DNA from 2 places in the Brevibacillus sp. TJ4 genome. Region 2 is predicted to be linked to the other one. Evidence: a T-box and tRNA genes for the amino acid it is inferred to sense, from the RefSeq annotation. Region 2 holds a T-box; the other holds one or more tRNA genes.
What was found. A T-box is a leader RNA that pairs with one kind of tRNA and senses whether it is charged. The one in region 2 lies ahead of leuS (leucine--tRNA ligase), so its partner is inferred to be a tRNA-Leu.
Positions count from the first base shown of each region.

Region 1: it encodes a tRNA-Leu, which carries the amino acid that the T-box ahead of leuS (leucine--tRNA ligase) is inferred to sense. The anticodon was not compared.

Region 1 is NZ_CP185865.1:2,365,225-2,372,280, reverse strand. Features, by position in the region: gene ACAF76_RS11515 (P1 family peptidase) at 1-622, shown strand, start outside; gene ACAF76_RS11510 (M20 family metallopeptidase) at 687-1,907, shown strand; gene ACAF76_RS11505 (M3 family oligoendopeptidase) at 2,023-3,813, shown strand; gene ACAF76_RS11500 (hypothetical protein) at 3,924-4,178, shown strand; gene ACAF76_RS11495 (NlpC/P60 family protein) at 4,259-5,152, opposite strand; tRNA gene ACAF76_RS11490 (tRNA-Asp) at 5,339-5,415, shown strand; tRNA gene ACAF76_RS11485 (tRNA-Thr) at 5,473-5,548, shown strand; tRNA gene ACAF76_RS11480 (tRNA-Leu) at 5,556-5,642, shown strand; gene ACAF76_RS11475 (RrF2 family transcriptional regulator) at 5,903-6,388, shown strand; gene ACAF76_RS11470 (NAD(P)/FAD-dependent oxidoreductase) at 6,445-7,056, shown strand, end outside.
Region 2 is NZ_CP185865.1:2,841,342-2,848,397, forward strand. Features, by position in the region: gene asnB (asparagine synthase (glutamine-hydrolyzing)) at 1-1,339, shown strand, start outside; gene ACAF76_RS13995 (helix-hairpin-helix domain-containing protein) at 1,452-2,168, shown strand; gene comER (late competence protein ComER) at 2,247-3,083, shown strand; gene leuS (leucine--tRNA ligase) at 3,161-5,578, opposite strand; T-box leader at 5,669-5,926, opposite strand; gene ACAF76_RS14010 (class I SAM-dependent DNA methyltransferase) at 5,971-6,717, opposite strand; gene rsfS (ribosome silencing factor) at 6,724-7,056, opposite strand, start outside.

The DNA.
Region 1 (7,056 bases), 480 kb from region 2:
CGGTGACAGTCATGTGCGTCCTGACCGAAAGATGGGGTACCAAGCCTGCCTGAATGCGACGAATGAAGCGGTCGCACAGGGAAATGCAGGAGCCGGTACAGGGGCGACTGTCGGCAAAATTGCCGGGTTTTCCCAGGCGATGAAAGGCGGGCTCGGCTCATCCTCGCGCCGTCTGCCGAACGGTCTGGTGATCGGCGCGATGGTTGCGGTCAATGCCGTCGGGCACGTGCTCGACCCGCAGACCAATGAGATTTTGGCGGGTCCGCGTGATGAGAGCGGGAACATTGTCGACAGCGTCGACTTGCTGATTCGGCAAATGGAATCGCCTCCGCCTCCAGGAGCCAATACGACGATCGCAGTGGTCGCCAGCAATGCCAAACTGGGCAAATCGGAAGCGAACAAGGTAGCGCAAATGGCACATAACGGACTGGCGCGAACGATTCGTCCGATCCATACGACGATGGACGGCGATACGATTTTTGCTCTCGGAACAGGAGAGGTGGAAGCATCTGTCGACCTGGTCGGGACACTCGCTGCCGACGTCCTGGCAGAAGCAGTCGTGCAGGCAGTCAAACAGGCTACTGGCGCTGGCGGATTGCCAGCCTGGCGCGACCTTGCCTGATAGCTTCGAGAAGCACAGCATGGCAGTTATGTCCGTCGGATAGCAACGAAAGGAGTGGATTGCATTGCATCAGGTTACTTCGTTTGTCGATGAACGTGAAGTCGTCCGTTTGACGCAACAGCTCGTACAGATCCCCAGTGTATACCGCCCCGGTCAGCCGGACGGGAATGAGGAACGCGTCGCCCAGTTCGTCGCCGATTATTTGCGTCAGATCGGGCTCAAGGTGTTTGTGGAGGAAGTCGTGCCGGGCCGCCCCAATGTGATCGCCTTTTACGATTCCGGCCGTCCGGGCAAAACCCTTTTGTTTGAAGCCCATACCGACGTGGTGACCGAAGGCGATCGCGACAAGTGGAGCTACGATCCTTTCGCGGCGACAATAGACGGAGGCCGCATTTACGGACGAGGCTCCTGCGACACCAAAGGGAATTTGGCCGCCGCGATTTGTGCGGTACAGGCGATTATGCGCTCAGGCCAGTCGTTTGCCGGAAAAATCCTGCTTTGCATCCCGTGTGACGAAGAGGGCATGATGATCGGAATCAAAGATTTTATCCGCAGAGGCTGGGCCAAAGGCGTCGATGCGGCGATCATTTGCGAGCCTGAGGAAAATCAACTGTGCATCACGCAAAAAGGGGCGATGCGGGCGATCCTGCGCACGTACGGAAAAATGGCGCATGGCGCGATGCCGTTGACCGGGATCAACCCGAATACGCGGATGGCCCGTGCGATTGTCGCTTTGGAAGAGCTCGAACGCAAAGAGATGGAGCGTCTGGGCAATCACCCGATGCTCGGCTTTCCGAGCATTACGCCGACAATTCTCCAGGCACCGGTAAAAGGAGAGCCGCAGATCAACGTCGTGCCCGACCAGTGCATGACGACACTCGATATTCGCACCGTTCCCGGTCAGGAGCACGCGATCCTGCACGCGGAAATGACGGCAATCCTCGATGCGCTGGGCAAGGAAGACGAGCACTTCAAGGCGGTGCTGGAAGTGATCGAGGAGAGACCCTGGACGCTGACGTCGATGGAAGAGGAGGTCGTACAGGCGACAGCCAGCGCGTACCGGGAACTCACTGGAAAAGACCCGGTGTACAACGGCGTTCCCGGGGCGACCGACGGCACCTTCTTGCATCAGGCGGGTATCCCCATCCTGACGACTGGCGCAGGAGACCGGCATATTCCCCACCACGCCGACGAATATGTGGAGATCGGGCAGTTGGTGGAGACGACCCAGTTGTTCGCCCTGTCCGCCTTGACCTTCCTCACGCAGCCTGCCAGCGTGAAGTAGCGCTGCATGCCCTGTCACGTATCCGTCGGCAGGGCTATTTTTTCGGGAAAACTTGATTACTCCTTCGACTATTTTTTACAATGAACAGGTACGCATAGATGAGGGGGAAATGACAATGGAAATGCGCTGGAACCTCGATGTCCTGTATCCGTCCCTGGACTCACCGGAGCTCAAGCAGGATCTGGGCGAGATGGGAAGACAGATCGGGGAGTTTCAGGTCTGGACGAGAGAGCAGTTGACCAGTACAGAAGATGCGGTCAGCAAGATGGAGCAGTACATAACCAAATTGACGGAAATTTTGAAAAAACAATACCGGATTTACGCCTTTGCCGAGTTGACAGCCAGTGTCGATGCCCGTAATGAAAAGGCATTGCAGTTAGCCGAACGGGTGCTGGAGCAATCGGTAGAGCTGGTGGAGCCAGACGTGCTGTTCATCAAATGGCTCGGCCAGCTTTCCGATCTCGATGCGCAGATCGATCAGTCCTCTCTGCTCCAGGAACACCGCTTTTACCTGAACGAAAAAGCGGAGAAGAATCGCTATTTGCTGAGCGAAAAAGAGGAAATCATCCTGGCAAAGATGAAAAACACAGGCTCCAACGCCTGGACCAAGCTGCATGAAATGATCACGTCGACTTTATTGGTGGACATCGTCATCGACGGCGAAGCGAAGCAGCTTCCTCTGCCAGTGGTGCGCAACATGGCTTTTGAAAAAGACCCCGAACTCCGCAAAAACGCATATGAAGCCGAGCTTTCCGCCTACAAGAAGATCGACGAATCGGCTGCTGCTGCCTTAAATGGAATCAAGGGCGAAGTGATTACCGAAACCAAGCTGCGCGGCTATGAATCCGCCCTGGCGAAGACGCTCGGCGACTCGCGGATGGACCGGGAGACGCTGGATGCGATGCTCCAAGCGATGCGCGAAAGCCTGCCTTCCTTCCATCGGTACTATCGCAAAAAAGGGGAGCTTTTGGGACACGTAAGCGGCCTTCCGTTTTACGACATGTTCGCTCCGGTCGGGGAGGCGGACATGCGCTACAGCTATAAGGAAGCGCGGGATTTTATCGTCAAGCATTTTGCCAGCTTCAGCGAAAAGCTGTCCAACTACGCTGCGAAGGCGTTTGACAACCAGTGGATTGACGCTGAAATTCGCGATGGCAAGCGCGGCGGGGCATTCTGCTACAACCTGCCGTTCCTCAAAGAGAGCCGGATCATGGCCAACTTCAGCGGCAGCTACTACGACGTCAGCACTTTGGCGCATGAACTCGGACACGGGTACCACGGGGAATGTCTGGGCGAGGAAGCGTTCCTGAACACGGATTACCCGATGCCGATAGCCGAGACCGCGTCCATTCTATGCGAATCGATCGTCGCCAAAGCGGCATTGAAAGAGGCGACACCTGAACAGGCATTCGCGATTCTGGAAAACGATATTTCCGGTGCGGGCCAGGTGATCGTCGACATCTACAGCCGCTTCCTGTTCGAATCAGAACTGTTCCGCAGACGGGAAGAGGGGTCGCTGTCCGTCAAGGAATTGAACGAAATCATGCTGCAAGCGCAAAAAGACGCGTACGGTGACGGGTTGGACCACTCGGCACTGCATCATTACATGTGGGTCTGCAAGCCGCATTATTACAGCGCATTGTACAACTTCTACAATTTCCCTTACGCCTTCGGGCTGCTGTTTGCCAAAGGGCTGTACGCCGAGTACCTCAAGCGCGGTGATGACTTCGTCGCCCAGTACGATCAACTGCTGGCCGTGACTGGCAAGAAGAGCGTCGCAGACGTTGCGGCGATCATGGGGGTGGATGTGCGTTCCGTAGATTTTTGGCGCAACTCCCTCGGTTTGATCGAAAAAGACATCGAAACATTCCTGGAGCTTGCCGACCAGCGTGGATCGCAAGTCTAGGCTGCATGACGCCCGTCAGCGATACAATGCTGATCGGGCGTTTTTATTTCCGCATAGCACAGGATCAGATAGGGGAGTATAAGAAAAAACACGCGAGAGGATGGTTACGGGTGAACGGGTTGCAATTGATGGATAAAATCAAGGAGACGGAAAATAAAATGATGCATCTACATAAAGCCATCGACAAGATCAGTAACGAGCCGGAATTTACGGAATCGGTCAGCGTGTTAAACCTCGTCGTCAAGGATTACCAGCAGCAATTGGAAAAGATGAAGGAAGTGCTGGAGAAGATGAACGTCTCCTTTGGGCAGCAGCATCAACATCATCAACAACAACAGGATCGTCAGACACAGGAATTGCAATAGGCATATTGCGCATCGCATGACAAAAACCGCCTGCATATCGGGGGTGTCCCGGGGCACAGGCGGTTTTTGTACCAATCTGGCTATTGAATATAGCGCTTTACGCCGTAGAACGGGTACAGCTTGTCCAAATAGGAAATTCGTCCGTAGTCCACTTTTTCTCCCGTGGCGTGCACGACGAGGTCATTCCCCAAATAAATGGCTACGTGAGAGACTTGCCCTTTTCCCATCGTATCGTAGAACAGCAGGTCGCCTGGACGTGCTTCTTCGCGGGAAACGGCTATGCCTCCGCGGAACTGATCCGCTGATGTGCGGGGCAGTGTAACCCCCATTTGCGCAAATACGTAACTAGTAAAGCCGCTGCAGTCAAATCCCGCCGGGGTCGTACCGCCAATCACATATCGCGTGTTGAGAAGCGGAGCGAAGATTTGCTCCAGTTCTGTTTCTGTCACGCTTCCTCCCGTATTGGCAGATGCGGGTACGGCGATCAGGAACTCGGTTGCGACATACGCTTCTTGCTCACCATATTTGATTTTGCTCCACTCGCCGCCGAAGTCTTGTACGGTGACGATATTGCCGTAGTACAGCTTTCCGACGATGTCTGACTCCAGCGAGGCAGCAGAACGGACGTTCAGAACGTCGGCATTCACTTTGGCCCTGGTGATTTCTGTCGCTTCTTCCGCATCAGCAGAGGAGCTGGCGGCGATTACCTGCGGGGCAGGTGCGTTCGCTGCAGGCGGGGCTGTCGTGACAGGGGTACTCGAATCCGGCAATGTCAAGGTCTGTCCGATCGAAAGCCGATCAGAAGTAAGCTGGTTGGCAGTCATAATATCAGCTACGGTCGTCTGGTGCTCCCGTGCGATCTTGCTCAACGTATCCCCGGCGTCTACCACATAGACAGAGGAGGCATGCGCTGCTGTAGGTAGCAGAGTGAAAAGAGCAAGGAGGGTCGCGATTTGTGATGTTTGTCTGATCATTTTACTCCACCATTCTACGAATTTCTGCAAATCTCGTTTTCATTTTAGCGGAAATTGCCAGACAAATCTATGAGTAAATGGAACTGAAAAAAGTTGAAAAAAACTATTGCTTAACACTATCAACTCATGCTATATTACAGAAGTCGCCAGTTGAGAAACCGATTTCTCGGCGCACAAATCAAGCTTGGAGCTGTGGTGAAGTTGGAGTTCACGCCGGTCTGTCACACCGGAGGTCGCGGGTTCGAGTCCCGTCAGCTCCGCCATTTCTATCATTCTCATTGCGATGATAGAGTTGGTAGAAACAGAAGAGTTTCATACATGCCGGTGTAGCTCAATTGGTAGAGCACCTGACTTGTAATCAGGGGGTTGTGGGTTCGATTCCTATCGCCGGCACCATGTATATGCGGTCGTGGCGGAATTGGCAGACGCGCTAGATTCAGGTTCTAGTGGTGGCAACACCGTGGAGGTTCAAGTCCTCTCGACCGCACCAACATAACAACGAACGAGCTCGTATATCTGCCCGAGTGGCAGCTTGCGAGTCTTTTTTTATTTTCACACGGATTTGCAATGCACGATCATTTTTTCGTACGCCTTCCCAGTGAACAACCAACGGTGTAAACGAGTCGGCACGATGAGAATGGAATCGAGTGCGGATAGTGGATCAGGTATCTCTTGCAAAAAGGAGCCGGTTCGTTTATTGTGGATATTGAAGGTCCATATTAGTAACTTTTTTGGAAAGGAGGAGAGGACATGCAGTTCTCTAAAAGTACAGATTACGCTCTGCACGCGTTGCTTCACTTAGCGAACTCGCAAAGCGGACACAACGTCGGAATCAGGGAATTGGCTGCGACACTTGGCGTTTCGGAAAGCTACTTGTCCAAAATCATGTCCAAGCTGCGCCAGGATGGCATCGTGCGTGCCGTGCCAGGGGTAAAGGGCGGGTACGAGCTTGCGCGTGCGGCAGCAGACATTACATTTCTCGATGTGATTCAAGTGATCGAAGGAAGACAGCAGTTGTTCGAATGCTCCAATGTAAATTCGCAGCAGCATCAGTTGCTTGTAAAAGAGGGAACTGCACAGACCGATCAGGAGTGTACGGGGAAGTGCGAATGTCTGGTGGAGAAGGTCATGCAAGGTGCGGAGCAGCATCTGCACCACTATTTGCGGCAACACACCATCCAGTCTGTACTGGATGAGGCGTTCCAACGCAGGATTCATGTTGGGCACAGGAAGTGATGCACTTCTTGTACATTAATTATGGATATTTCAGATCCATGGAGGTGTAATTGAAAATGACAAAACAAATGCAAACGCTCGATGTGGCGGTCATCGGCGGAGGTCCGGCTGGATTGAACGCCGCTCTCATGCTGGGACGGGCGAGGAAGCGCGTCGCGGTGATCGATGAAGGCCGCCCGCGCAACGCTGTAACACGCGAGACGCACGGTTTTCTGACGCGGGACGGAGTCAGTCCGAGCGAATTCCGACGTATCGCCAAAGAAGAAATCAGCGCCTATCCTTCGGTATCGTTTGTGGCGGATACGGTCGTGTCGATTGCGGGCGTAGACGGAGATTTTCAAATTGGAACGGCACAGGGGACCACCTTTGCCAGCAAAAAGCTGCTGTTTGCTGTCGGCATGAAGGATCGGCCGCTTGGCATTCCCGGGTTGATGGAGGTGTACGGGAAAAGCGCTTTTGTTTGTCCGTACTGCGATGGCTGGGAGCTGCGAGACGAGCCGCTCGTCGTCATCAACAGAGGAGCCGAGCTGATGCACTTCGCTCCGCTGCTTTCCGGGTGGACGGACCGCTTTGCGATTTGCACGAATGGACCAGATGAGCTGACAGATGCGCAGCGCGAGGAGCTCAAGCAACATCAAGTGCCCGTGTTCGAGTCAAAAATTCGCTCG
Region 2 (7,056 bases):
AATTTACCGCATCCCGCCAGCCCACTTCTTTGTCGTGGAAAACGATCAATTGAGGCTTGAGCGCTACTGGGATGTGGAATTCAAGCCGGACGAGAGCAAGCCGTTTTCCCATTTTGTCGAGGGCACACGGGAGATTTTGATGGATTCGATCGACAAGCATCGCATCAGCGAGGTTCCGCGCGGAGCTTTTCTCTCCAGTGGCGTCGACTCCAGCAGTATCGTCGCCATGCTGCGCACATTCGAACCGGTGAAGACGTTCTCCGTCGGCTCTGACATCCCCGGCTACAGCGAGCTGGACTTCGCGCGTCGCACTGCGTCTTTTCTCGGCACCGAGCATCACGAGCTGGTGGTCAATGCCAAACAGTACATGGAAGAGCTGCCCCGCCTGATCTGGCACCAGGACGAACCGGTTGCTGACCCTTCAGCCATTTTGCTCTATTTCGTGGCAAAGCTGGCCAGCGAGCACGTGACGGTCGTATTGTCCGGCGAAGGTGCTGACGAGTTTTTCGGCGGGTACAACATCTACCGTGAACCGCAGTCGTTGAAAATGTTCTCGGGAATGCCATCCTGGATGCGTCAATCGATCGGCTATCTGGCCAACCATTTGCCTGACCAGGTAAAAGGGAAAAATTTCCTTCTGCGCGGTTCGAAGACGGTAGAGGAACGCTTTTTCGGCAATGCGCTGATTTTCAACGAAGAGATGAAAGAGCGCGTCGTCATGGAAGACATCGCCAACTCCAGCACCTACGCTCCTCCTTTCCGCATCACCGAGGAGATCTACAAACGGGCTGCCCAGTATGACGATGTGACGAAGATGCAGTACCTGGACATCCACACCTGGCTGCGCGGGAACATCTTGATGAAAGCAGACAAGATGACGATGGCCAACTCGCTTGAGCTGCGCGTTCCGTTTATCGACGTCAAAGTATTCGAGTTCGCGGCTACAATTCCGACCAAATACAAGATCGCCAACGGCACGACCAAGCACGTCCTGCGCGAGGCCATGAAGGACTTTTTGCCTGCGGAAATCAAGTCGAAAAAGAAACTGGGCTTCCCGGTTCCGACGCGCACCTGGCTGAAACAGGAATTCTACCAGTGGGCTAAAGAGATCATTTTCGAATCCAAGGTAGACAATCTGATCAACAAAGCCTACGTGCTCTATATGCTGGATGAACATCGCGAGGGCAATGCCGACTACAGCCGCAAAATCTGGACGATTCTCGTCTTCATGCTGTGGCACCAGATTTTCATCGAGCAAAAATATTCGTTCGACCCGTACGTCAGCCCCAACGTGGAGCTGCGACGCACCAAGACATCCTTGCAGCAGCACATCGTCTAAGCGGGAAAACGATCCATTTATTTGCACCCCCTCCTTGTCTTTTCGTAGCATCGACAGTAGAGAGACTCGTTTCTCTACCTGTTCGCATGCGGAAAGGAAAGGAGGGTTTTTTATGTTGTTCGAATGGTGGGAACGGTATCGACGCTTGATCTTGCTGGTCGCAGCCAGCCTGTTTCTGTGCAGCAGCATCTGGTGGTACATGGCAGACCAGACAGGACAACAGGACGCTTTGTCTGCCCCCCTGTCACCTGTCGTTCCTGTCCAGCCGGAAGAAAAGCCTGCTGCCAGTCCCGCTCCTTCCGCTTCGGAGCAGAGCGCAGCCCGGGAACAGAAGGCCGACAGTCAACCAGATCCTCCCCATGCCCCCATCTATGTCGATGTCAAAGGCAGCGTTGTCGCACCGGGAGTCTATACCTTCGATCGCAGCAGCCGTGTAGCCGATGCGATCGAGCGGGCTGGCGGTCCGTTGCCGACAGCCGATCTCGAGCAAATCAACCTGGCCCAACCGCTCCAGGACGGCAGTGCGGTCGTGATTCCGGCCAAGCGTGATCCGGCTGACAGCGACACACCGAATCATCCTCCGCTGGCAGTCCAGCCTGCGCTCCAGACCGGCTTGCTCGGCGGACAGGCCGACGAGACCATCAATATCAATACGGCGACAAAAGAAGAGCTGATGAAGCTGCCCGGCATCGGAGAGGCAAAAGCGCAGGCGATTATTGAGTATCGGGAACAAAAGCAGCGCTTTCGCTCACCGGAAGAGCTGAAGCAAATTTCCGGAATTGGCGACAAGATGTACGAACGGATTCACGATCAGGTCCGTGTGCAGTAGCCGAGTTTTTTCGGCATGAACCCTTCTCTTCTCTCATACAGTGGAAGGAGAATGTTGGAGGGAGGTAAAGAAGCGAAGATGGACAGGATCGGAGTCATCGGGACTGGCAGCATGGGCAGCATGTTGGTCGAAGCATGGTTGAAAACCAATGCGCTCTCTCCCGGCCAAGTCACGATCTGCAACCGCACCCCCGAAAAGGCGGAAAATCTGGTCAAGCGCCATCCCGGTTTGCATCTGGCAGAAAACAACCTCCAGTTAGTGCGCGCTTCACAGGTGCTCTTGCTATGTGTCAAACCGTTGGAATACAGCCACGTATTGGAACAGATCGCCCCGGCTCTGACGAGTGAGCATCTGTTGATTACCATCACCAGCCCGATCACGCTTGACCAACTGGAAGAACGTGTGCCGGCGCGGGTAGCGAGGGTTATTCCCAGCATCACCAACGCGGCAAAAAGCGGTGTCAGCCTGTGTGAATTTGGTTCGCGCATCGAGGAGTCGCATCGCCAGTTCATTTTTTCCCTGTTTTCTTCCATCAGCCAGCCCGTCGAGATCGTACCGCCCTTTTTGCGAATCAGTGCCGACCTGATTAGCTGTGGTCCAGCTTTTCTCAGCTACACGCTGCAGCAGATGATCGAGGATGCAGTCTCGGAGACAGGCATCTCCCGTGAAGCGGCTACGTATCTGGTGACACAGATGGTCATTGGAGTGGGGCAGCTTTTGCAGCAGGAGCTGTTCACTCTCCCTGCATTGCAAGCGCGCGTCTGCGTGCCAGGCGGGGTTACAGGCGAAGGATTAAAGGTCATGCAGGAGCGACTCCCTGGCATGTTCGCCCAGGTATTCGCCCGCACTCAAGCCAAATTTGCCGAGGATCAGGAGCTGACAGCAGCCCAACTGTCCCAGGTCCCCGCAGAGTAGCAAGCTGCCAAAAGGAAAAAAGGAGCGATTCACCTGGACAGCCAGATGCGCTCCTTTTTCCTTTTTCGATTTGCTCGTTATCGTACGACGATGTTGACCAGCTTGCCTGGCACAGCGATCACTTTCACAATGCTCTTGCCTGCGATCAGCTCCTGAATGGTGTCATTGGCAAGCGCCAACTGCTCCATTTGCTCCTTGCCAGCATCGGCTGCGACCATCAGCTTTTCCTTGTTTTTGCCGTTGATTTGCAGGACGATCTCCACTTCGTCGTCCACGAGCTTGGACTCGTCGTAGGTCGGCCATGGTTCGTAGGCGATGGACTCCTTGTGTCCGAGCTTCTCCCACAGTTCTTCCCCGATATGCGGCGTAATGGGAGAGAGCATTTTCACGAAGTCTTCCATGTATTTTTTCGGCAGAATATCGGCTTTATAGGCTTCGTTGATGAAGACCATCAACTGGGAAATGCCCGTGTTAAAACGCAGTCCCTCGTAGTCTTCCGTCACCTTTTTCACGGTCTGATGGTAGACGCGCTCCAGCGATGTCGGCTTGTCGGTATCGACGATTTTCGGGTTGAGCTCGCCGCTTTCGGTCACGTACAGGCGATAGACGCGGTCGAGGAAGCGACGGGCGCCATCCAGGCCTTTCGTCGACCAGGCGATCGAGGCGTCCAATGGCCCCATGAACATTTCGTACAGGCGCAGTGTATCCGCCCCGTGGCTTTGCACGATGTCGTCCGGGTTCACCACATTGCCTTTGGACTTGCTCATTTTCTCGTTGTTTTCGCCCAAAATCATGCCCTGGTTGAACAGCTTCTGGAACGGCTCCTTCGTCGGCACCACGCCGATGTCGTACAGGAATTTGTGCCAGAAACGCGCGTAGAGCAAGTGCAATACGGCATGCTCGGCACCGCCGATATAGATGTCGACCGGCAGCCATTCCTTGAGCTTTTCCGGATCGGCAAGCGCCTTGTCGTTGTGCGGATCGATAAAGCGCAGGAAATACCAGCAGCTTCCCGCCCACTGCGGCATCGTATTCGTCTCGCGGCGCGCCTTCATGCCCGTCTCAGGATCTACGGTGTTGACCCAGTCGTTGATGTTCGCCAATGGCGACTCACCCGTACCGGATGGCTTGATTTCTTTTGTTTTTGGCAAAATGATCGGAAGCTCCGACTCCGGCACTACCTTCATCGTGCCGTCTTCCAGGTGCAGAATCGGAATCGGCTCACCCCAGTAGCGCTGGCGGCTGAACAGCCAATCGCGCAGGCGGTAGGTCACTTTGCGGCTGCCCTTGCCGTTTTCCTCCAGCCACTCGATCATCTTGGCGATCGCCTGCTCCTTGTTCAAGCCGTCGAGGAAGCCAGAGTTGATGTGTTTGCCATCTCCGGTGTAGGCTTCCTTGGAAATGTCGCCGCCCTCGATGACAGCCTTGATCGGCAGATCGTAAATTTTCGCAAACTCGTAGTCGCGCTCGTCGTGAGCCGGAACCGCCATGATCGAGCCGGTACCGTAGCTGATCAGCACGTAGTCGGCGATCCAGATCGGAATACGCTCGCCGTTCACCGGATTGATCGCATACGCTCCGGTAAAGACGCCCGTCTTCTCCTTCGCCAGATCGGTGCGCTCGAGGTCGCTTTTGTGCTTGGTCTGCTCCAGATACTGCTCCACTGCTGCTTTTTGCTCAGGTGTGGTAATTTGTTCGACCAGCTTGTGCTCCGGTGCGAGAACGGCGTATGTAGCGCCGTAGAGCGTATCCGGACGGGTGGTGAAGACAGTAAAGCTACCGTCGTGGCCATCGATGCCGAAGACGACCTCTGCTCCTTCCGAGCGGCCGATCCAGTTGCGCTGCATTTCCTTGATGCTCTCCGGCCAGTCGAGCTCTTCGAGGTCAGCCAGCAGACGCTCGGCGTACGCCGTAATGCGCAATACCCACTGTCTCATCGGACGGCGCTCTACCGGATGGCCGCCGCGTTCGCTTTTTCCGTCGATTACTTCTTCATTGGCCAGGACAGTACCCAGCGCAGGGCACCAGTTAACGGCTACCTCATCGACATAGGCCAAGCCCTGCTCGTACAGCTTGGTAAAAATCCACTGCGTCCACTTGTAGTAGGCAGGGTCGGTCGTATTGATCTCCCGGTCCCAATCGTAGGAGAAGCCCAGCGATTTGATCTGGCGGCGGAAGTTGTTGATATTTTGCTCGGTAAACTCGGCAGGGTCATTTCCCGTATCCAGTGCGTACTGCTCGGCTGGCAATCCAAAGGCGTCCCACCCCATCGGATGGAGTACATTGTAGCCCTGCATCCGCTTCATGCGCGACAAGATATCGGTAGCCGTATACCCTTCCGGATGTCCAACGTGCAGTCCGGCACCCGATGGGTACGGAAACATGTCGAGAGCGTAAAACTTCTTTTTGTTCTTGTCTTCGGATGTTTTGAAGGTCTTGTTCTGCTCCCAGTATTGCTGCCATTTTTTCTCGATATTGCGATGACTGAAAACCATGGTAACGCACTCCCATTCTACATTGGTTAGAAACGACTTGAACGGTAGCCAAGTCTATACAAAAAAGCCCCACGTCCCCTATCACTTTCGAAAAGGGACGAGAGGCTGTGTTCGACTACTCCCGCGGTACCACCCAGATTGGTGAACATGATTGCTTCACCCGCTTATTAGCATCCCGTAACGAGGATGAATCGCGATCCCTTACACAATGATTCCTGCGACTTTTCTCAGGTCTTCGGGGAACGTGCTGAGAGGCGAGTTCGGAATATTTCCGGGTTGACTTGCACCTGCCGTCAACTCTCTTGCTTCGCGGAATCATCCCTACTATTCCTCTTTAAACGCGTCGATTTTTGCAGTTGTAACTCGATTATAGTCAAAAGAAACCAATTGTGTCAATCTCCCGGCCGATACGCGCGGAAAAATAGACGCTCGCTGTCGGTCGCAGGCGGCAGATCGGTAAAGTCGGCCGTGACCGTCATATCCACAAAACCGGCCTCGCCGAGCCAACGCAGCAACTGGATCGGCTGGTAGGCACGCTGCCAGTGCTCTTCTTCAACGCGCTCGTACAAGCCATTTGGCTGGCGCAGAAAAAACGTCAACTGATGTTCCACTTCCAGGCGCAACGGGTCGCAGAAACATTGCCAAATGTACGAAACTTCATCGTCCTGGTACGTAAAGGTCTCATCGCCAAACACATGCAGTATTTTGTACGGGCTGTGGACGTCAAACAAAAATACGCCACCCGGCTGCAGATGGTCGAAGACGCGGCGAAACGTCTGCTGCACGTCCTCTTCCTCAGTCAGGTAGCTGAGCGAGTCGCACAGGGAGATGACGGCATCTGCCGGTGCCGCCTCCAGCTCCCGCATGTCCTGCTCGGCCCAGGCGACGTGGACTTGAGCCGCCCGCATCTTGTCGTAGGCGATCGCCAGCATGTCTGCTGACAAATCCACCCCGGTGACGCGGTACCCGCGCTTGGCCAAGGGAATGGCCACCGCTCCTGTGCCACAGCCAAGATCGAGCACTGACTGCGGCTGCCTGTTCCCTTGGCGAAAGTTATTCTCCACCCAATCCAGCCATTTGTCATACGGCGTATCGGCCATCAGCCGGTCGTACACCGCAGCCATGTGTGAATACGCCATCGCGGATTACCCTTGCTCCGAAAAGGACACGACCTCGGCGTCTTTCCACAGTCGCTCCAGGTTGTAAAACTCGCGGTCTTCGCGGTGGAATACGTGAATGACGACGTCTTCCAGGTCAACCAGCACCCAGCGTCCTTCATCAGCCCCTTCAATTCCGCGCACGTTGTAGCCGTTTTTGTGGGCCTGATCGCGAATCTCCCTGACGATGGCCTGAACCTGACGCTCGTTGTTGCCGTGACAAATCATAAAGTAGTCCGCGATGACAGACAGGTTTTTAATGTCCAGCACCAGCAAGTTCTCCGCCTTTTTGTCCTCCGCCGCCTTTACCACCAGACGCGC